2 regions of the Paenibacillus sp. RUD330 genome follow, and region 2 is predicted to be linked to the other one. Evidence: a T-box and tRNA genes for the amino acid it is inferred to sense, from the RefSeq annotation. Region 2 holds a T-box; the other holds one or more tRNA genes.
What was found. The T-box of region 2 lies ahead of tyrS (tyrosine--tRNA ligase). A T-box ahead of a tRNA ligase gene usually reads a tRNA of that ligase, here a tRNA-Tyr.
Positions count from the first base shown of each region.

Region 1: it has a tRNA-Tyr gene. The T-box ahead of tyrS (tyrosine--tRNA ligase) is inferred to sense a tRNA for this amino acid. The anticodon was not compared.

Region 1 is NZ_CP022655.2:1,554,358-1,564,807, forward strand. Features, by position in the region: rRNA gene CIC07_RS06765 (23S ribosomal RNA) at 1-1,048, shown strand, start outside; tRNA gene CIC07_RS06770 (tRNA-Asn) at 1,220-1,295, shown strand; tRNA gene CIC07_RS06775 (tRNA-Ser) at 1,299-1,389, shown strand; tRNA gene CIC07_RS06780 (tRNA-Glu) at 1,395-1,469, shown strand; tRNA gene CIC07_RS06785 (tRNA-Val) at 1,536-1,611, shown strand; tRNA gene CIC07_RS06790 (tRNA-Met) at 1,621-1,697, shown strand; tRNA gene CIC07_RS06795 (tRNA-Asp) at 1,702-1,778, shown strand; tRNA gene CIC07_RS06800 (tRNA-Phe) at 1,800-1,875, shown strand; tRNA gene CIC07_RS06805 (tRNA-Thr) at 1,897-1,972, shown strand; tRNA gene CIC07_RS06810 (tRNA-Tyr) at 1,979-2,064, shown strand; tRNA gene CIC07_RS06815 (tRNA-Trp) at 2,071-2,144, shown strand; tRNA gene CIC07_RS06820 (tRNA-His) at 2,150-2,225, shown strand; tRNA gene CIC07_RS06825 (tRNA-Gln) at 2,234-2,308, shown strand; tRNA gene CIC07_RS06830 (tRNA-Gly) at 2,316-2,390, shown strand; tRNA gene CIC07_RS06835 (tRNA-Cys) at 2,400-2,473, shown strand; tRNA gene CIC07_RS06840 (tRNA-Arg) at 2,487-2,563, shown strand; tRNA gene CIC07_RS06845 (tRNA-Leu) at 2,639-2,721, shown strand; gene CIC07_RS06850 (alpha/beta fold hydrolase) at 2,794-3,732, opposite strand; gene CIC07_RS06855 (LiaF transmembrane domain-containing protein) at 3,997-4,293, shown strand; gene CIC07_RS06860 (PspA/IM30 family protein) at 4,332-5,012, shown strand; gene CIC07_RS06865 (PspC domain-containing protein) at 5,017-5,505, shown strand; gene CIC07_RS06870 (PspA/IM30 family protein) at 5,510-6,223, shown strand; gene CIC07_RS06875 (sensor histidine kinase) at 6,359-7,351, shown strand; gene CIC07_RS06880 (response regulator) at 7,390-8,043, shown strand; gene CIC07_RS06885 (hypothetical protein) at 8,071-8,751, opposite strand; gene CIC07_RS06890 (hypothetical protein) at 8,873-9,274, opposite strand; gene CIC07_RS06895 (hypothetical protein) at 9,393-10,241, shown strand; gene zwf (glucose-6-phosphate dehydrogenase) at 10,362-10,450, shown strand, end outside.
Region 2 is NZ_CP022655.2:1,040,747-1,051,196, forward strand. Features, by position in the region: gene CIC07_RS04600 (S-layer homology domain-containing protein) at 1-2,380, shown strand, start outside; gene CIC07_RS04605 (MBL fold metallo-hydrolase) at 2,998-3,228, opposite strand; gene CIC07_RS04610 (hypothetical protein) at 3,136-3,381, shown strand; gene CIC07_RS04615 (glyoxalase superfamily protein) at 3,421-3,792, shown strand; gene CIC07_RS04620 (GNAT family N-acetyltransferase) at 3,930-4,952, shown strand; gene CIC07_RS04625 (class I SAM-dependent methyltransferase) at 5,065-5,820, shown strand; T-box leader at 6,104-6,333, shown strand; gene tyrS (tyrosine--tRNA ligase) at 6,439-7,728, shown strand; gene CIC07_RS04635 (hypothetical protein) at 7,885-8,388, opposite strand; gene CIC07_RS04640 (LacI family DNA-binding transcriptional regulator) at 8,640-9,740, shown strand; gene CIC07_RS04645 (hypothetical protein) at 9,960-10,450, shown strand, end outside.

The DNA.
Region 1 (10,450 bases), 510 kb from region 2:
AAGGTTAAGGGGAGCGGTTAGGGGCAACCCGAAGCTGTGAACCGAAGCCCCAGTAAACGGCGGCCGTAACTATAACGGTCCTAAGGTAGCGAAATTCCTTGTCAGGTAAATTCTGACCCGCACGAATGGCGTAACGACTTGGGCGCTGTCTCAACGAGAGATCCGGTGAAATTTTAATACCTGTGAAGATGCAGGTTACCCGCGACAAGACGGAAAGACCCCATGGAGCTTTACTGCAGCTTGATATTGGACTTTGGTACGATCTGTACAGGATAGGTGGGAGCCTTAGAAGCCGGAGCGCCAGCTTCGGTGGAGGCACCGTTGGGATACCACCCTGATCGTATCGGAGTTCTAACCTGGTACCGTGAAACCGGTACAGGGACCGTGTCAGGCGGGCAGTTTGACTGGGGCGGTCGCCTCCTAAAATGTAACGGAGGCGCCCAAAGGTTCCCTCAGAATGGTTGGAAATCATTCGCAGCGTGCAAAGGCATAAGGGAGCTTGACTGCGAGACCTACAAGTCGAGCAGGGACGAAAGTCGGGCTTAGTGATCCGGTGGTACCGAATGGAAGGGCCATCGCTCAACGGATAAAAGCTACCCTGGGGATAACAGGCTTATCTCCCCCAAGAGTCCACATCGACGGGGAGGTTTGGCACCTCGATGTCGGCTCATCGCATCCTGGGGCTGAAGTAGGTCCCAAGGGTTGGGCTGTTCGCCCATTAAAGCGGTACGCGAGCTGGGTTCAGAACGTCGTGAGACAGTTCGGTCCCTATCTGTCGTGGGCGCAGGAAATTTGAGAGGAGCTGTCCTTAGTACGAGAGGACCGGGATGGACGTACCGCTGGTGTACCAGTTGTTCCGCCAGGAGCACCGCTGGGTAGCTACGTACGGACGGGATAAGCGCTGAAAGCATCTAAGCGCGAAGCCCCCCTCAAGATGAGATTTCCCAGTATGTAAGACCCCTGGTAGACGACCAGGTTGATAGGTTCGGGGTGGAAGCGCAGCAATGCGTGCAGCTGACGAATACTAATCGGTCGAGGGCTTATCCTATGGATCAAGCATCACGGGAGATCGTCGCAAGACGATGAACGTGGGCGAGACATGGCGAGAATGAATCCGAATACGATTCGCTGGCCATGTAAGAAAAGCAAATGGACTCAGCATCCATCCTATTGGTTCGATCCAGTTTTCAAGGCGCAAGCTTTGAATGCAAACGCATATTCCCTGATAGCTCAGTTGGTAGAGCACTCGACTGTTAATCGAGTTGTCACAGGTTCGAGTCCTGTTCGGGGAGCCATCTGGAGAGCTGTCCGAGTGGTCGAAGGAGCACGATTGGAAATCGTGTATACGTTAATCGCGTATCGAGGGTTCGAATCCCTCGCTCTCCGCCAGATATGGCCCGTTGGTCAAGGGGTTAAGACACCTCCCTTTCACGGAGGTAACAGGGGTTCGAATCCCCTACGGGTCACCACTTTCTTATCTGGCTTGATTACATAGCCTTGATAAGTTATAGTAAATAACATGTTGTTCTTCATATGGAAGCTTAGCTCAGCTGGGAGAGCATCTGCCTTACAAGCAGAGGGTCGGGGGTTCGATCCCCTCAGCTTCCACCATTAGACTACCGCGGGGTGGAGCAGTCCGGTAGCTCGTCGGGCTCATAACCCGAAGGTCACAGGTTCAAATCCTGTCCCCGCAACCAATATGGAGCTGTGGTGTAGAGGCCTAACATGCCTGCCTGTCACGCAGGAGACCGCGGGTTCGAATCCCGTCAGCTCCGCCATTTTTCTTCAATAAGCATCCAGGCTCGGTAGCTCAGTTGGTAGAGCAAAGGACTGAAAATCCTTGTGTCGGCGGTTCGATTCCGTCCCGAGCCACCATGTTTTTTGATAATTGAATATGCCGCTGTAGCTCAACTGGTAGAGCAACTGACTTGTAATCAGTAGGTTGGGGGTTCAAGTCCTCTCGGCGGCACCATTTTTTGGAGGATTAGCGAAGTGGCCAAACGCAGCAGACTGTAAATCTGTTCTCTGACGAGTTCGGTGGTTCGAATCCATCATCCTCCACCAGTTTTTAGGGGCATAGTTTAAAGGTAGAACAGCGGTCTCCAAAACCGTTAGTGTGGGTTCAATTCCTGCTGCCCCTGCCAGTATGGCGATCGTGGCGAAGTGGTTAACGCACCGGATTGTGGTTCCGGCATTCGGGGGTTCAATTCCCCTCGATCGCCCCATGTTTTGTTGGGGATTAGCCAAGCGGTAAGGCAACGGACTTTGACTCCGTCATTCTCAGGTTCGATCCCTGAATCCCCAGCCATTTATTTGCGGAAGTGGCTCAGCGGTAGAGCATCGCCTTGCCAAGGCGAGGGTCGCGGGTTCGATTCCCGTCTTCCGCTCCATTGTTTTATGGCGCCATAGCCAAGTGGTAAGGCAGAGCTCTGCAAAAGCTCTACCCCCAGTTCGAGTCTGGGTGGCGCCTCCATATTATCTAACGTGTGCCCTTAGCTCAGCTGGATAGAGCATTTGACTACGAATCAAAAGGTCAGGAGTTCGAATCTCTTAGGGCACGCCATTTTATCTCCCTTTAAAATGAAGTTTGATTCCTCTGCCTCTTGAATTTATAGAGTGAAGAGGAAATTTTATATATGCTGGTGTGGCGGAATGGCAGACGCGGCGGACTCAAAATCCGCTTCCGGAGACGGAGTGGGGGTTCGAGTCCCTTCACCAGCATTCAAAAAGGCTTGTAGAGTCGCTTATGCGGTTCTGCAAGCCTTTTTCTTTCGCATCCATTTCAAAGAAATATCAAAAGTTGGAATTCAGCCAAAGCCTGAGATGTTCCCGAATTTCTTCCCTATTCGATTCTTGTATAGCCTCATGACGGACATCGGGGTAAAGCTTCATCGTGACGTCGCTCATCCCGGCATCCAAAAAAGCTTGAAACGTACGTTCAACGCCTTTGCCATATTGGCCGACGGGATCATCGGCGCCGGAAAAGAAATATACAGGCATGGATTTGTTCATTTTAGCTATATGCTTTCGATTTTGAATGTAGGGAATTCCGGTTGCAATCAAGCTGCTGAAAAATCCGACGGAAGGGATGAATCCGCAATAGGGATCCGCTATATAACGGTCCACGTTGCCTTCATCTACCGAAAGCCAGTCATGACGGGTTCGATTGGGCTTGAATTTCTTGTTGTAGGAACCGAAAATGATTTTGTTCAACAATTCGGAGCGGGCATGTTCCCCTCTGAGCATCATCTCAAGCCGAATCAAGGTTTGGCCTGCCGTCAGCGCAAGGGCAGGATTCCAGGCTGTTCCGCTCAACATGCAAGCCTGCCATATGTCCGGAGCATCGATCAGGCAGGTTCTCGCGAGAAAGGATCCCATGCTGTGACCGAATAATAGGAGGGGCAGCTCTGGAAACCGATCCTTCGCATGAAGCGCAATTTCCTGAAGGTCCATGGAAGCCTCCTGCCATCCTCCTGAAGCCGGCATATGGCCTAAATCGCCTGCTCCTGCAGATAGACCATGACCGATGTGGTCATGACCGATAAGGATGTATCCATCCTGGGCCATCTCCCGTGCGAAAGAGTCATACCTTGCGACGTGTTCGGCCATGCCATGGCTTACTTGGATGATGGCTCTGGCTGTCCCGGACGGACGCCATTCCATCACATGGAGTCTTTTCGGTTTTGTTGAGGAATCAATAAAATAGGAAGCATGGTCGACGCTGGACTCCATAGCTGCACCCCTTCACCTGGATATAGCTCTTCTTCTTTATAGTATAAACCTGAATCCATTAAATATGGACCTCTGAATTCGACCGTTTCAGCCTTGTCTTAAGCAGGTCGCATCTCTTCCCAATTCCAGGACGGAGACCCTCCCCGACCTGAGTCCAGGTATAGAAACGTTCGCAAGTCCGTTTTGAACTTTGCGGGGATGGCCTAAAATAAGGACATAAGCAAGAGAGCATATACGCGAATCGAAAGGCGGTGGCAATCAGAGATGAAACGCAATTCAACGGTAGGCATCATTTTGGTTGTGGCGGGCGCATTGCTGGCCATGAAATTTCTCGGATTGGGTCATTTGATCAGTTGGGCCGTATCCTTGATCTTCCCTCTTATTGTTCTGGGACTTGGAGTCATCGGCTGGAGGAACGGCAACCGGATTGTAGGCGGAGTTCTTCTCTTCGTCGGAGCCATTTGGCTGCTTGGAAAATTAACGCCTCTGATCATGCTGCTGTTCGCAGTCGGACTGATCGTATGGGGAGTCTCCCTCTTTAAAGGTAAAAGGCTTCATTAAACGAAGGAAAGAGAGCAACCGGTTGGAGGAGGACAAATATGAGTATTATCCGCAGAGTCAGAGACATAACAATCGCAACGCTGAACGAGCATTTGGAGAAAGCGGAAGATCCGGTACGGCTGATCGACCAGTTCCTGTGGTCGACACGGGAAGAGATCATTCAATCGGAGCGTCTGTACCAGCAGTATTCATCCCATAACCAGCAATTGAAAATGCAATGGCTCACCGCTGAGCAGCAGAAGGAAAAGCGGGAGCAGCAAGCCGTCACCGCGCTCAAAGCCGGCGAAGAGCAGCTGGCCCGCATAGCTCTTCATGAGAAAGCATCCGCAGAGGAACGCGCCAGACAGTATCGCGATCTGTACGAGCAAGGCCGCCAGAGCGTGGAAGACCTCGAAAGAAATCTTCAGGAGATGAGAAGCGAGTACCAGATCGTCTATGACAAGCGAGAGTACTATTCGGCTCGCATGGAGTCCCTGAAGCTGCAGCAGCGAATGAACGCCCGTTACACAGGAGCCGTTTCCGGCCAGCCCGGCGGCAAACCGGACGGTATGTTCCGCAGGCTCGACGACCGGATTACGGATATGGAGCATGAAGCGCGCAGCCTCAGGGATCTTCGCAGCGAAGGTACCGCAGGTCATGGTGGAAATTCTTCCTATCAATCGGCGGTAGAAATGGAATTGGAACAGCTGAAGAGAAAGCTGGGACAAGGAGGAACCTAACATCATGAAGCAATTATTTCGCTCCAGACGCAAAAAAGTTCTGTTCGGATTATGCGGCGGGCTGTCGGATTACTTCAATGTGGATGCCAATCTGCTTCGTATCCTGACGATCATCCTTGCCGTCTGCACAAGCGGCGCTGCCATTGTCATCTATATCCTGGCGGCGCTGGTAATTCCGAAGGAGCATGACTATAACCAGTTTCCTCCAGGAAACTTCGGGTCGTATCAGGATGGACGGGGCGGCGACTTCTACGAAGGGCACAACGATCCGAGCCGCACCGGATTCGGTCAAGGCGCAGGAGGCGGCCAGCATGGCGGCCCGTACCGCAACCCTCCGCAATACCAGGAAGGTCCGGCAACGGCAGGATGGCAGTCCGACAGCAACCGCCAGGCAGACTTGGACAAGATGATGGATGACCTGGAGAAGAAAGCTCTGCGCAACGAGCTGGAAGAACTGAAAGCCAAACTTTCGAAGTATGAGAAGGGAGAATAACAACATGGGTATTTTCAAACGCCTGAAAGATATTACAAAAGCTTCGATGCACGAGGCGCTGGATAAAATGGAAGATCCGGTCGTTATGCTGAACCAATACCTCCGCGACATGGAGCAGGAAATCCACCAGGCCGAGGTTACGGTAGCCAAGCAAATGGCCAACGAGCGCCGCATGCAGCAGCGCTTCGACGAAGCGGCAAGAAGCGCCTCGGATCGTGACAGCAAAGCGGAAACGGCGCTTCGTTCCGGCCAGGAGGATCTTGCCCGCAAGCTTCTGGAAGAGAAGCTGTATTTCGAGGAGAAAGTGCAAGAATACAGCCAGCTTCATCTGGAAGCGAAGAGCCAGGCCGACGAGCTGAAGCAGCAGCTGTACGGCATGAAGGACGAGTATTACCAGCTCCGCAACAAACGCAACGAGCTGGCCGCCCGCGCTCAAATGGCCAAGGCCAAAAAGCAGATGTCGCAGGCTTCGGCCAATGTCGGCTCCCTCGATACTGGCACTGCATCCCGCGGCTTCGGCCGCATGGAAGAAAAGATCATGCAGATGGAAGCCGAAGCCGACGTTCTCCGCAGACCTTACGGAAGCGGCTATAAAGCGGAGGGAGCTGCCTCCATCCGTCCGGAGAACCAGCTGAAGGTTGAAGAACAGCTGCAGCAGCTCAAAAACAAGCTGAATCCTCCTCAGGCAGCCGCTGCACAAGAAGACGCAGCGAATTAAGCTTTGCTTTCGCAAGCCTCGGACATGGCGGCGCAGCCGCCTGGTTCCGAGGCTTGTTTGCTTGCAGCGGAGGAACGCTTGAACCGTTGGCGCCGGACAGGTAAAGTAGAGAGAGAAAGAAGGGGGAGTATCGCTGTGGCTGCCAAAAAGCCTCCAGGAAAGGGTCAGGGACCTACAAAGAAAAACGTTCTTGAAACGGTACTGTGGCTGCTTATCATCCTTGGACTGCTGCTCATCGTGCTGCAAGGAACCGGATATGTCGAATTTTTTGCCATACAAGGAAAAGGGGCGTTGTACGGGCTGGCGGTCATCGCGGCTGCGCTCGCAGGGGCTGTGCTGAACAGCTACCTCCAGACGTCCAAGCTTAGAGAAGCTCTGCGCAAGCTGAACCAGCAGCAGAGCAGGCGCAAATCGATCACGATTCCCCATTCTCCCGAGGAAGAGGGATCACGCCCTGAAGAAACCGAGGAGCAGGAGGAGTGGCGGGAGCAGGTCAAGTTCACCGCTGTCATCGAAGAGCGGCAGCGCTTGGCTCGCGAGCTGCATGACGCCGTGAGCCAGCAGCTGTTCGCCATCTCCATGACCGCAACGGCTGTAAGCCGGACGATTGAAAAGGATTGGGAGCGTGCGCGCAGGCAGGTGCAGCTGATCGAGGAGATGGCGGCCGTGGCCCAATCCGAAATGAGAGCGCTTCTGCTGCATTTGCGTCCTGTTCATTTGGACGGCAAAAACTTGGCCCAGGCGCTTGAACGGCTGGTCGGGGAGCTGAAAGCAAAAGTCCCGATGGACATTACGGTTGATGTGGATCCGACCATTCTGTTCCGTCCCAGCGCAGAGGACCATTTGTTCCGGATCGCCCAAGAGGCGTTGTCTAACGCCCTGCGCCACGCCAAGGCCAGCAAGATGGTCATGAGGCTGGAGCGGGATGGAGCCAAAGCCAAGCTGAGCTTCGCCGATAACGGCGTCGGCTTCGATCTGGAAGAAAAGAAACAGGCCTCCTACGGCCTGCTGACGATGGAAGAGCGGATTCATGAGCTTGGCGGCAACATACAAATTCATACGGCTCCGGGCGAAGGAACGGCCATTGAGATGTGGCTTCCCCTGGAAGACGGAAAGGGCGGATTCTAACCATGAGCATGCCGGAACGAATGGAGCGGGACAGCGGAATGGCAAGGCCGATCAAGGTGCTGCTTGTAGACGACCATGAGATGGTTCGGATCGGTCTTGCAGCGGTGCTCGATACGGAAGAAGGCATCGAGGTTGTGGGAGAGGCCGGAAACGGAACCGAAGGAATCAGGCTGGCTACCGCCTACACCCCGGATGTCGTGCTGATGGATCTGGTCATGGAAGAGATGGACGGAGTCGAAACGACCCGGAGGCTGATGGAGATCATGCCGGAGTGCAAGGTCATCGTGCTTACGAGCTATCTCGACGACAGCAAGATGTATCCCGTGATCGAAGCGGGAGCGTTCAGCTACCTGCTCAAAACTTCCCGGGCAAGCGAAATAGCCGAAGCGATCCGCGCCGCGGCTAGAGGACAATCCGTGCTGGAATCCCAGGTGGCAGCCAAAATGATGAGCAGGCTCCGTCAACCCAAGCAGCCCGTCCAAAAACCGCCTCATGAAGATCTTACCGAGCGGGAAATGGACGTGCTCATGCTGGTCGCGCAGGGCTTGTCCAACCAGGATATAGCCGACAAGCTGTTCATCAGCATCAAGACCGTCAAATTCCATGTGACCAATGTGCTCAACAAGCTCGGCGTAGAGGATCGCACGCAGGCGGCAATATATGCGCACAAGCATGATCTGGCCGTGGATTGAGAACTTGGCACGAGGCCTTGAAGGAGCCTAGGCCAGGCAGCTGAATGACGAGACCGGATGATGCGTCATCCCATCGAGAATTCCGTCCTCGTTATAGGTTCCCGCCGAAGGCAGATTGGAATGGTCGATAAGGGATGCCGCAGGCTGCGCTTCGAATGAGGCGAGCAGCTGGTCGGCGTAAGGAAGCAGTCCTTCCGACGAGAACAGGGCTCGAAGCACCGCATCGGGGCGGTTCTCAAGCTGCTGGTTGAGGGCGACGGGGTTGACCTTCCATTCACCTTGCCTGTTCATGTCCAACCCGGCATGACATGCGGCAGGATGGGATCGCATGGAGCGCAGGTCGGTCTCGATGGAAGGGTTGAGGCCAGGTCTGCAGCGGAAATAAAGCAGCTCCAAATCGTTCCATCGTTCCGCGAGCTCATAAACGGTATCGGCGAGTCCCGAGAGGTCAATTCCCGCCGCTCCGTCGCTCAGCAGCTGCAGGCGCCGGCGGCGCATGTCCTGGATGAAGGGGCGCAGCCGGCTTGCAGCCTGGAGCCAGGATGCAGTCAGGCGGAAGTCGGAGAAGAACCGGGTTGTCATGCCATCCATGGCATAGTCGGACAGGCCGGCATCTTCCCGCTCTCGAGCGGCTGGGGCGACGGGCACTGTCGGCGCTACTTTTTCCACATGGAAGATGCGGTTCATTCGACGCAAAGGACCTATCATCAGGAAGCCTCCCTCAGGCTGGAATTGAAATCCATTACCCCAATATGCTCCATAGAGAAACAGCCTGCCGAAGCTTCCTGTCCCGGAAACGTCAGCGGGCTGTTCGACTACCGCCGGATGGTCAGATCAACAGCAGGAGAAAGGCGAGGAAAGCGAGGTCGACGCCGACCGCAGCGCCGTATCCGTATCCGTAGGGACCGCCGCCATAGGAATCAGGGCCGTAAGGTCCTGCTCCGGGGCCGTAAGGATACGCCTGAGTGTGGGCTTCCTGCTCCAGCACTTGCTCCTGCTCGGGCTTGGAAGCTTTGGATTTTTTCGCTTTTCCTTTTGCCGGCTTCCCTAGAATCCCGATTCCTTGCTGCTGGCGCTTATGATGCTCTTCGCCGCCGTTCAGATAGATCCGCCCGCCATGGCAAGCGGAGAGAATACCCATATGGCGGGTGCCGTCCTTGAGAATGGCGCACACCGGCATTCCGCAGAAACGCTGGACATGTTCCTCGTGCAAGGGCCGAATAGGTTCCATTTTCCGTTGTTCATCCTTTCTGGTTTTCCTTGATGGATGGAATGATGCAGTATATTCACCTACGGGCTGATGCGTATGGTCAAATACCCAGTCAACAGGCCATGAGAATGGAGGGGCTATGATGAGCAATCCGCGAGCCAAACAAGGCGCAGGCATAGTGCTGGCCTTTCTTGCGTTAGCCGTTCTCGCAACGATATATACAGCCGGCGGCAAAGGCTCGATCGGCTGGAGCGTGACGGCTCCGAAAAAGCCGGACGTTCAGATGTCCTCCGCAACCGGAGAGGATATGGAGAAGCTGTGGAACTGGGCAGACGGCGAGCTGGGCGGCGGATCGAGAGCGGCCTCCTGGCATTTGCGCTGGAGCCTGGATGGAGTGACGGCGGATCAGGCGGCCAGGACGGCCGAAGCGCTCGGCATGACGGCGGACGCGAAAGACCTTGCCGGCGGGAAGGATGAAAACAAAACCAGCGGGGGCATCCTATGGGAAGCGGCGCGTTCATCGGCGGAAGGCACGCTTAAATTGCAACTGCTCGGCACGGATCGTGAGAACAGGGAAGCGGGGGGACAAGCCGTCATGACCTACCACGCTCCGCCTGCGGCCGAGCTTCGGGCTATCTTGAGTGAAATGACGGAGGTCAATGCGGCATTGACCGCGACCGGCACGGACTCCAAGCCGATGATGAGCATCAAGTTGTACGGCCATGCCATCAGGGTCGGCGCCGCCGGCCGCATAGCACAAAAGGCGGGTGGAGCCGTTCTGGATGAATATAAGGATTCCAGAACGATTGTCCGGACGTACAGCACGACTGCACTGACAGGAGCCATGCGGCTTGGAGAAGGCAAGGAAGGGAGCGCTTCGGCCAGCATCCAGCTGGCGGAGCATGGCGGGGGCGATGCGGGCATCGCGGCTGAGATCACAGCCGGCATTCCGCTCATCAATGGAGACCTCTCGGAGAGCGGGGCATAGGGAACGTGAAGGCCCCATGAAGATTGGCCGCCATGAATGGCGATTCCCGCATCGTTATGATACACTACATACCATATCAAGCTGATGCACCCAAAATTTATGATGAAAGAATGAGGGAACATGAACTACTCTAGCAAACAGGAATCATCGGCCGCTGAAGGCGCGGTCTATTATCTGTTCGGAGCCACGGGCGATCTGGCGCGGAGGAA
Region 2 (10,450 bases):
CGTGACCGGATTCGGCCTGTATGTAGGCAAGACGGATGGAGCTTCCCCCGCAGCGGGCACGATCGTCGTGGACGACGTGCGGATGGCCAATGCCTCCAAGCTGGACAATTTCGAAGGTTATGGCGGCTACAATGCCCTGGTGCAGAAAGCATTCGCGCGCAACACCGGCGGCGGAGCGCTGGATGTATCGCTGGACGGCTCCCGCAAATCCGAGGGCGATTACGGCTTGCGGATGGACTACGACTTCAGCGGTCCGGGATACGCGGGCGGCAGCTTCAGCCCCGATTACCTGAAGCTGGACGGTTATGACGGCTTCAGCTTCTGGCTGCAGCCGGACGGGTCGAACAATGAGCTGGCCATCCAGTTTTCCGACGACGCCGGGAAGTTCTGGGAGACGAAGGCGGTCTTCCGCGGCAGCGATCCGCGCTTGATGTACGTTCCATTCAGCGCCTTCCGCTACCCGAGCTGGTATGGCGGCGATCCCGGCGACCGTCCGGACCCGAGCCGGCAGATCAAGACGTTCTCCCTGTATCTCGGCGGATCGCCGGATTCGCTGTCCTCTTCCGGGACGCTGTATGTCGACGATATCCAGGGAGCGGACTTTACCGACAGGCTCAACGCGGCTTCCATAGCCATCCGGGACAGCGGAGCCGTCATCGGAACGCTGCCATACACCCTCAGCGGCACGGCCAGCGGAGCGGAATTCGTGCGCATCCAGGTCGGCAAGCAGACGTTCCATGCTCCGGTGAAGCCGGACGGAACCTGGTCGTATACGACTTCCAAAATCGCCAACGGCATGAAGGAGGCGACGGCTGCCATCGAGCTGTTCGACGGGACCGTCCTTCACAGCAGCACGGCGGCGTTGAACGTGAATGTGCCGGGCAATCCTTATGATGACGGCACGGCGCCTGCGGCGAACAACCGGCTGCTCAATCCGGGCTTCGAGGAAGCCGTCGATGCGGGCGCATGGCCTGTGCTGCCGAAGCACTGGTCCAGCAAAGACGCCGAGGGCGCCGAGATGACGAGCGGCATCGTCAAGCTGGAGGGCGGGGCGCGCAGCGATCAATATGCTCTCGTCCACTGGAACGACCAAGCCTACGAAGTCACGACTTCGCAGGAGGCCGATGGCCTCGAGCCCGGCATCTACGAGCTGAAAGCCTGGACGAAGTCCAAGGGCGGCCAGATAACCGCCGAAATGACGGCGACGGGCGATCAGGGAGCCGTGCGGAAAGCGGCGATTCCGCAAGGTGAGAGCTCATGGGCATCCGTCAAGCTGTCGGGGCTCGAGGTGCGGGACGGCAAGCTGGCCGTCGGCTTCCATTCCCAGGACAGCGGGGGCAACTGGATCAAGGTGGACGACGTCTCGCTGATCAAGACGGCGGACCTGCCTGGAGGAGGGGCGACGCCAACGCCGACGCCTGGAGGAGGAGCGACGCCGACGCCTGGAGGAGGGGCGACGCCGACGCCTGGAGGAGGGGCAACGCCGACGCCAGGTGGAGAGGCGACGCCGACGCCTGGAGGAGGGGCAACGCCGACGCCAGGTGGGGAAGCGACGCCGACGCCAGGTGGAGGGGCAACGCCGACGCCAGGTGGAGGGGCAACGCCGACGCCAGGTGGGGAAGCGACGCCAACGCCTGGAGGAGAGGCGACGCCGACGCCAGGTGGGGAAGCGACACCGACGCCTGGAGGAGCTTGGACACCAATGCCTAGCGAGACGCCATCGCCTACTAGCGCCACACCTGCTCCCAGCGCCATACCTGCTCCAAGTCTGAAGCCGTCGCCGAGCACGAAGCCAGTTCCCTCCTTTGGCGATTTGGGCGGGACCGATTGGGCGCGTTCCGCCATCGAAGAGATGGCGGCCAAAGGAATCATGCTGGGAGTAGGGGGCGACAAGTTCGCTCCGGACAAACCTCTTACACGCGCTGAATTCATTACAGCCTTGTTCCGGGCGTTCCGGTTGGATGCCGCCGAAACGGCGGGAGGACTCAGCGATGTGAAACCGATGAGAGCCTTCAGCGACGTGAAGCCCGATGCTTGGTATGCCGAGGCGGTGGCGGCTGCTGCCAGGCTGGGCATTGCTGGCGGCACCGGTGCCGGCAAATTCGAGCCGAACCGAGCGATCACACGCGAGGAAATGGCGGTCATGGCCGCGAATGCTCTCAAGCATCTGAACCGTCTCATGTCCGCCGACGTGAATGCGGAGCTCGCGGGCTTCAAGGACCGCGGCCAAATAGCGGGTTATGCCCGATCGTCGGTCGCGCAGCTGGCTGCCCTCGGAGTCATGAACGGCGCCGGAGCAGACGGCTTCGCGCCGAAGGGCAAGGCTACCCGCGCCCAGGCAGCGGTTGTGCTGCAGCGGATGCTGAAGCTGCTTGAATAAAGAACGATAGAGAAAGGCCGCTTCCCGTCATCTGGAGATGAGGGAGCGGCCTTCTTTGTCGAGCTCAAAATTGTATTTTGCCGAGCGGCCATCAAGCCTTCTTTGGCGACCGGCAGCTTCATGGCGTGATTGTGCCTTTAAGTTCCTGCTGATCGTGGCGAAGACGGCGTCGCCAACCTAATCTGACATACGATCCGTTATTCAGCCGATTGGGGACGATTTCGCAATTTAACGGACATACGATCCGTTATTTTCGTGAAAATCGTCTTTGGTGTCAGGTTTTTGAGGAAATAACGGATCTGATGTCCGATAAAATCCAAAATGGGGTTGAAATGACCAAATAACGGATCTGATGTCCGATAGAACTCCGAATTAGTCGCGAACCATAGGCGGCAGGTCTGATATTTTCGAGTAGAACCCTCAATGGGTCGCGAACCTTAGGCAGGAATTGGATGAAGTCCGATCAAACTACAATTGGTCGTGAAATAAGCAGGGGTTGGATGAAGTCCGAAAGAACTACGAAATGGTCGCGAAATCGACAAGGGTTGCATGATGTCCGATAGAAGCTTCCTCCCCTTCGACATCGACTCAATCCTTTGCTACCATGGAGGGCTCTATCAGGGCGATTCCCGGCAAGCCTTGCTGGACTTGACCGGCAGCCTGTAAGATCCTTTCGGCGGGATTTCATCGGCGGCAATGGATTTGCGAGCCAGAAGATCATCCACATTGTTGTCCGGCCCACAAAGCCTGCCGTCGTGAATGATCAGCGCATCTCCCGCAATGAGCATGCGTTGGCGGTGCAGGTAGATGCTGATATGGCCCTGCGTATGGCCGGGAGTGGCGATGATGCAAAGCCGCCGAAGCGCTCAAGCCGTTCGCCGCCGCTGGAGGATGAGGGCTGCGTCTGCCGAATAGGAATGATGACAAGAAAGGCCGGTTACCTTCCTCCGGCGGCGCAGCGGTTTGTCGAGTTCGCTGCGGAAGCCTTTGGAAAATCCTGATAAAACGACGGCAAGCCTATCTTCAGGAGGGATGAAATTATGCCTGAATTCAATCGAGTGGTCCCCATTATGCGCATGTTCGACGTCGGCAAGGCGAAGGAATTCTACCTGGATTTTCTGGGGGCTGAACGGCTCTGGGAGCATCGATTCGAGGAGCCGCTGCCTCTCTATATGGCCATAAAGCTGGGAGGCTGCGAGCTGCATCTATCGGAGCATCATGGAGATGGAAGTCCCGGCGCCAACATCCGGATCGAGACGGCAAGCCTGACGGACTATCACAAGGCCCTTTTGGACAGCGGCTACCGGTATGCCAGGCCGGGATTGGAAAAGCCCCCTTGGGGCGGCTGCGAAGTCATCGTGACGGATCCGTTCGGGAACCGGATCACTTTCTATGAAGCAGGCGGAGTCTAAGAATAGAAGGGATGCGACGGTCAGCGGTTCAGACCAGGTCCATCTGTTTCTTCGGCTATAACCGTTCTTTCCATATCCTCCCGCCTCGGCCGCAAGTATAGTAAGTGCAGGATAAAACGAGGGAGAGAGCCATGAGCATGAACATATCCGTAGAGCCGTGCGGCCTGGACCGCAAATATATCCTGATGAATCTGTATCCGCTGTATCTGCATGATCTGGCCGGGATCCGGGAAGTCTTGCCGAACCGCTGCGGTGTCTTTGAAGAGGATGACGGCATCCGGACCCTGCAGGAGCAGCAGGGCGGATTCGACATCTGGTGGGAAAAGGAAGGCCTTTTGTTCCCCTATCTGATCCTCGCGGACGGACTTCCGGCCGGCTTCGCGCTCATCGCTTCCGGGCCGTACACCGAATCCGGCAGCGATTATATGGTGAACGAGTTCTTCATCCTCAGGCCATACCGAGGCAAAGGCATCGGTGAAGCGGCGGCTGGCGAGCTGTTCCGGCGGCATCCCGGAAGCTGGTCGCTGTTCACGACGCCGGGCGAGCGCAACCGGGGCTCCATCGCTTTTTGGCGGAAGTCGCTGGCCCGCCATGCGGGGGAAGACGGATACACGGAGGAGGATCTGGAGCTGGAGCACTTCGGCTGCAGCAAGCTGTTCCTCTTCTCATCGGCAGCCAAACCTGCCGGGGGAGTGTCCGAAAGAACGGAAACGCCAGGCAATGCCATTGCCTGCTTTACCGGCGTCCGCAAGGCATCCATGGCCGACTTGCCGGCCATAGCCGCTCTGGATGCCAAGGCAATCGGCCATGGCGGACGGCTCGCCGAGCTCGAGAAGCATGTGCGCAGCGGCTGCTGCCTCGTTTCTCTCCGAGAGGGCAGCCTTGCGGGCTTCGCCGCGCATGACCGCTCCTTTTTCGGGCAACGGTTGCTGCAGCTGATCATGGTCGATCCGGACGACCGCAGGAGCGGAGTCGGCCGCAGTCTAATGGCGGCTTGGGAGGCCGGGTTCCCTGGAGAGAAGCTGTTCACCTCGACCAACGAATCCAACAAGCCGATGCGGCTGCTGTGCGAGGCGATGGGCTACGTCCGCAGCGGTGTCGTGGACAATCTGGACGAAGGCGATCCCGAAATCATTTATTGCAAGCCTCCGGTTGCCTGAGCGACCCTTGTCTGGTACGGTTAAGCATGCAGAGAAGCCAGGGTGCGCGCCGGCATCGGCTGGTTCGAACGGCGGACCCTGGCCTCATGGACGAGATCTGGAGGGATGATCGATGGACAGCAAGGAGCGGTTTTCCAGCCGTGTGGACAACTATGAGAAATACCGGCCGAGCTACCCGGCGCAAGCGGTAGACTACATCATCAGCCGTGGCGGGCTCAAGGAGGATTCTCCGGTAGCCGATATCGGCGCCGGAACGGGCATCTTCTCCGGGCTGCTGCTGGAGCGGCAGCTCCGGGTCATGGCCGTGGAGCCCAATCCGGATATGGCCAAGGCGGCCTGGGCCAAGCTCGGTCCCGACGAGCGGTTCGGCCTGATGCTGTCGCCTGCGGAGGATACGGGGATGGCCGCAGCTTCCGTCGATGCGATCGTTAGCGCGCAGGCGTTCCACTGGTTCGACCAGGCTGCCGCTCAGGCGGAATTCCGCCGCATCCTGAAGCCGGAAGGACGCGCGTTCCTGATCTGGAACTCGCGCGTGCTTGCGGGCACGCCTTTCCTGGAACGGTACGAGGCGCTGCTGCATAAGTACGGAACGGACTATGCGACCGTAAACCACCGCAACGTCTCTCCGGAAGCGCTGCAGGCTTTCTTCAGCGAGGGAACGATGGAGCTGCAGACCTTCCCTAATCGGCAGATCTTTGATTACGACGGCGTGAAGGGCCGCCTGCTGTCTTCCTCCTACGCTCCCGCAGAGGGACAGCCCGGTCACTCGGAGATGCTGGATGAGCTGCGGCAGATCTTCGACGAGACGCAGCAGGACGGAACGGTCAGCTTTGACTACGAGACGGAAGTGTACAGCGGACTTCTTTAGTCAGCTTTGACTGCGAGACGGAAGTGTACAGCGGACTTTTTTAGCCAGCTTTGACTGCGAGACGGAAGTGTACAGCGGGCTCCTTTAGCAGGTTTCGGCTGCCGGCCGCAAGTGTGCAGCGGGCTCCTAAGACGGCTTCGGCTGCGAGACGGAAGAGACAGGCTCTTTTAGCCGAAGCCTGGAACCGGACGAGCCGGCTGAGAAGCGGATGCGCTCCTTTCGGCATGTGCTCCGCCTGGAAGGAAGTTGACATATCCGCCGGGATTCGCTAAAGTGATAGCGATAAAGTGCGTTGAAGGGAAACAGTAGCGCCCGAGCGACATCGCTCCAGAGAGCCGGCGGTTGGTGCAAGCCGGTGCGGGATCGGGCTGCGAATTACATCCTGGAGCATCCGCGTCCGCAACTGCCTGAGGCAGAAGGGCCCGGACGGCAGCCGGCCGTTACCCGGCAGAGTGGAGCGTTCCCGTACGGGAAGCTCAACATAGGGTGGTACCGCGATGACTCGTCCCTGTCTTTGGACAGGGAGGGGTCTTTCTTTTTGTCCTGAGATACGGGCCGATAAAGCTGAAGCGACAGGTTCGGCTGCAACGATCATTCAATCAAGTGGAGGGAACAGACATGGCACAAGAGCAAGCTGCGGCCGTCAATCCGGAATTGCTGGAGGAATTGGAATACCGGGGCCTGGTGTACCAGGTGACGAACCGCGAGGAACTGAGCAAAAAGATGAGCGAAGGCCGCGTCACGCTGTACTGCGGCTTCGACCCGACGGCAGACAGCCTGCATATCGGCAGCCTGCTGCCGATCCTGATGCTGCGCCGCTTCCAGCTGGCGGGCCATAACTCCATCGCCCTCGTTGGCGGCGGCACCGGCCTCATCGGCGATCCGAGCGGCCGCTCCACCGAGCGCTCGCTCAACACGGACGACACGGTCGCGAACTGGACCGAGAGCCTAAAAAACCAGCTGTCGCGCTTCCTCGACTTCGAAGCCGCGGGCAATCCGGCGAAGCTCGTCAGCAACTACGACTGGCTCGCGCCGCTCGACATCATCACGTTCCTGCGCGACATCGGCAAGAACTTCACGGTCAACTACATGCTGGCCAAGGACTCCGTCGACTCGCGCCTCGCGAACGGCATTTCCTTCACGGAGTTCAGCTACATGATCCTGCAGGCTTACGACTTCTTCAAGCTGAACCGCGACCACGGCGTCAATCTGCAGCTGGGCGGAAGCGACCAGTGGGGCAACATCACCGCAGGCCTGGACCTGATCGGCAAAATGGGCGGAGGCGACGCTTACGGCATCACGATGCCGCTCGTCACGAAGAGCGACGGCAAGAAATTCGGCAAGTCCGAATCCGGAGCCGTATGGCTGGACCGGAACAAGACGAGCGCGTACCAGTTCTACCAGTTCTGGATCAACACGGATGACAGCGACGTCATCCGCTTCCTGAAGTACTTCACCTTCCTCTCCCGCGAGGAGATCGCCGCTCTGGAGCAGGCCGTCGCGTCGCAGCCGGAGAAGCGCGAGGCCCAGCGCGAGCTCGCCCGCCAGGTGACCAGACTCGTGCACGGAGCGGATGCCGTCGAAAGCGCTGAGAAGATCACGGCTGCGCTGTTCTCGGGCGACGTCACGCAGCTCAGCGAGGACGAGCTGGTCGAGGCGCTGCAGGACATGCCGACGACCGTAATGGGCGAGGCCGCCGAAACGGGGCTGATCGACCTGCTCGTCGAGGCGAAGGCCGCTCCTTCCCGCCGCCAGGCCAAGCAGGACATCGAGAGCGGCGCCGTCTACGTGAACGGCGTCAAGCAGACGGGCATCGACACGATGCTGACGTCGGATCAGCGCCTGCACGGACGTTACGTCGTGCTTCGCCGCGGCAAGAAGAATTACTACCTCGTGAAGTTCGAATAGAACGGCTTCAGCCCGCACCGGCATTCAGCCGGGGCGGGCTTTTTCCATGTCCCAAAATCCGCTTTCGGCAAAAGGCGGCTCTCGGGTGCAGACTTCTCCTCCGCCTCGCGAAGCTCGCCGAATGCCTTGCTGCGTGAAGCCGGGCTGCCGGCCCGGTCAAGGATACAGCTTAGCCATCTCGCGGTAATCGGACCAGAGGCGGCTCAGAACCCAGCCCTCCGCTGTCCGGACGGCGGTCGCTTCTCCGGGGACGTTGCAGGACTGGACCTTTCCGCTGTCTTCGGCCACCTTTACAACAACGGTATAGTTCAGGTCGTAGGAGTCTTTCGCATCCTTGACCGCTTCGATCTTCATCTGTGTGACCTTTGCTTCCAGATCGGCTTTGTTATAGGCTGCAATCCGGACAGGCATAGCCGTATCCATGTTGGCCTCCAGCTTTTTGAGCAGCTCCCCGGTGACAAGAGGCTTGAGCAGGCTGCCTCGTTCTTTAATCATCGAATAATCAATTTCCGGAATATCGCCATGCTTGACGCCGTACTGAATGTGAATGGCCTTATCCAGGACGGATATGGCTTCCGCTTCATCTGACCGAGCTCCGGAGCAGGCGGTCAATAGAGCTGCAGTCAGGCCCAAGACCAGCAGGATGCGTTTCGTTTTCATTGGATGTCCTCCCCGATTTGAATTGAAACGTACCGAAGAACTGCGATTCCGATGCCCCTCTTGAAATTATATTCCATTTTATCCCATGTTTACGGCGGCCGAATAGGAATGGTTGCGATTTCTTGCTGCCGAATGTTTAACCTATAAGAGATGGGGGTGGGAAAAGCGTCTGAAAAAATTTGAAAAAAGTTGAAGGAACCCTTACACTTAAAGGAATGAAGACGAACCGGATAGGGTCGTAAACCTAAGGGGTGGGCATTATCAAAAAGGTCACGCTGCAAATGATTGCCGATAAATTGAGCGTCTCCAAAGCCTTGGTGTCCAAGGCGCTCTCCGGAGACAGCGCCGTCAACGAGGTGACGCGCGAGATCATCTGGAAAACGGCCGAGGAGGAGGGCTACCGGATCAAGGGGAGCAAGCGGCTCGGCAGCTCCTCCCTGACGGGCAATCTCGCGGTTCTCATGCCCCGCGCCTATTTGGACGACCCTGAGTATTGGGGCAAGATCATCAAGGGCATCGACGCCGAGCTCGCCAAGCAGACGTACAGCATGGTGCTCTCCAGCATCGACGTGACGATGCGGGTGAAGGACGGCATGCCCGCCGCCATCACCGAGCGCAAGGTCGACGGGGTCATCGTGCTGGGCCAGCTGCCGGAAGCCTACACCGATCAGTTGACCAAGCGCAAGCTTCCGTTCGTGCTGGTCGATCCGGACGCGCAGCATCCCGACATGGACCAGGTGCTTGCGAACAACTACCTGGGTGCTTACCAGGCCGTGCAGGCGCTGCTGGCGGAGGGCCACCGCAGGCTTGGCTTTGCCGGAGACGCTTTTACGACCTGGAGCTTCTCGGAGCGCCAGCGGGGCTTCGCGGAAGCGATCGCCGTGCACAACCGCCGCCAGCCGGCCGACCAGGCCGAGGCCGTCATGATCGAGGGCATGGGCGTCAGCGGCAGCGGCATGTATACCCAGCCGGCGTTCGCCGCCGAGCTGGGCGCCGAGCTGCACGCGGAGCGCAGGCTTACGGCGCTTTTCTGCGCCAACGATCTCATCGCCTTCGACGCGCTCAACCTGATCGGCAAGATGGGGCTGTCCTGTCCGCGCGATCTGTCCGTCGTCGGCTTCGACGACCTTACGCTCGCCGAGCTCAACCAGCCCAAGCTGACGACCGTCAGCGTGCCCAAGGAAGAGATCGGTGCGAGGGCGGCCCAGCTCGTGCTGGGGAGAATCGGAGAGCCCGAGCGGCTGCCGGAGCTCGTCATGCTGTCGACGTCGCTGATCAAGAGGGAGTCGACAGCTCCGCCGGCCGGGGCGGCCGTTGCCGCAGCGGGCGAGACGGAGACGGCCGAAGCGTAGCGGGCAGGCCAGGAAGAAGTCCGGCAAGGGCCGGGCAAGTCGGGGAAGACAGGAAGACAGGAAGACAGGAAAACAGGAAAACAGGAAGACAGGGTCGGTACATTCAGCCCTGTCTATTTTTGATGCCGTCAGCCTGCTGCTGCAGGGGATGCAGACAGTTTTCTGAACACATATAATAGAATAGTAAGGATAATATGGAAGAACAAGGAGGGCTTCGGCATGCCTATGAGCTGGATTCATTCCCCCTCCGCCTGGGGAACGGACATCCGCTGCCGCTGGATTCGGAGGGAGGGCGCCATCTCCTTGGCTGTCTTGTTTCCAGGGCAAGGCTATTCCTGCGAAATGCCGCTGTTGCACTATGCCGGCAAGTCGGCGATGCAGGAGGGGGACGATCTTCTGCTGCTGGAATACGGCTATCAGGCGGCGCGCCGGGAGCCCGGTCCCTTCGAGGATGCGATCGCCGCGGCAAGCGCCGATTGCGCAGCCGTCCTCAGGCCGCTGCTGGAGCGCTATGACCGCCTTGCCTTCATCGGCAAAAGCGTGGGAACCGTCGTCTCCAGCCATACGCGGGAGGCTCTTGCGGAAGATTTGAGAGGCAAGGAATTCCGCCACATCTTCCTGACCCCGATCGGTCCGGCTATTCCCTCCATGCTGCGGGATGGAGGTCTGGTTGCAGTCGGGACAGCGGACCCGGTGTTCGGTCCGGAGGA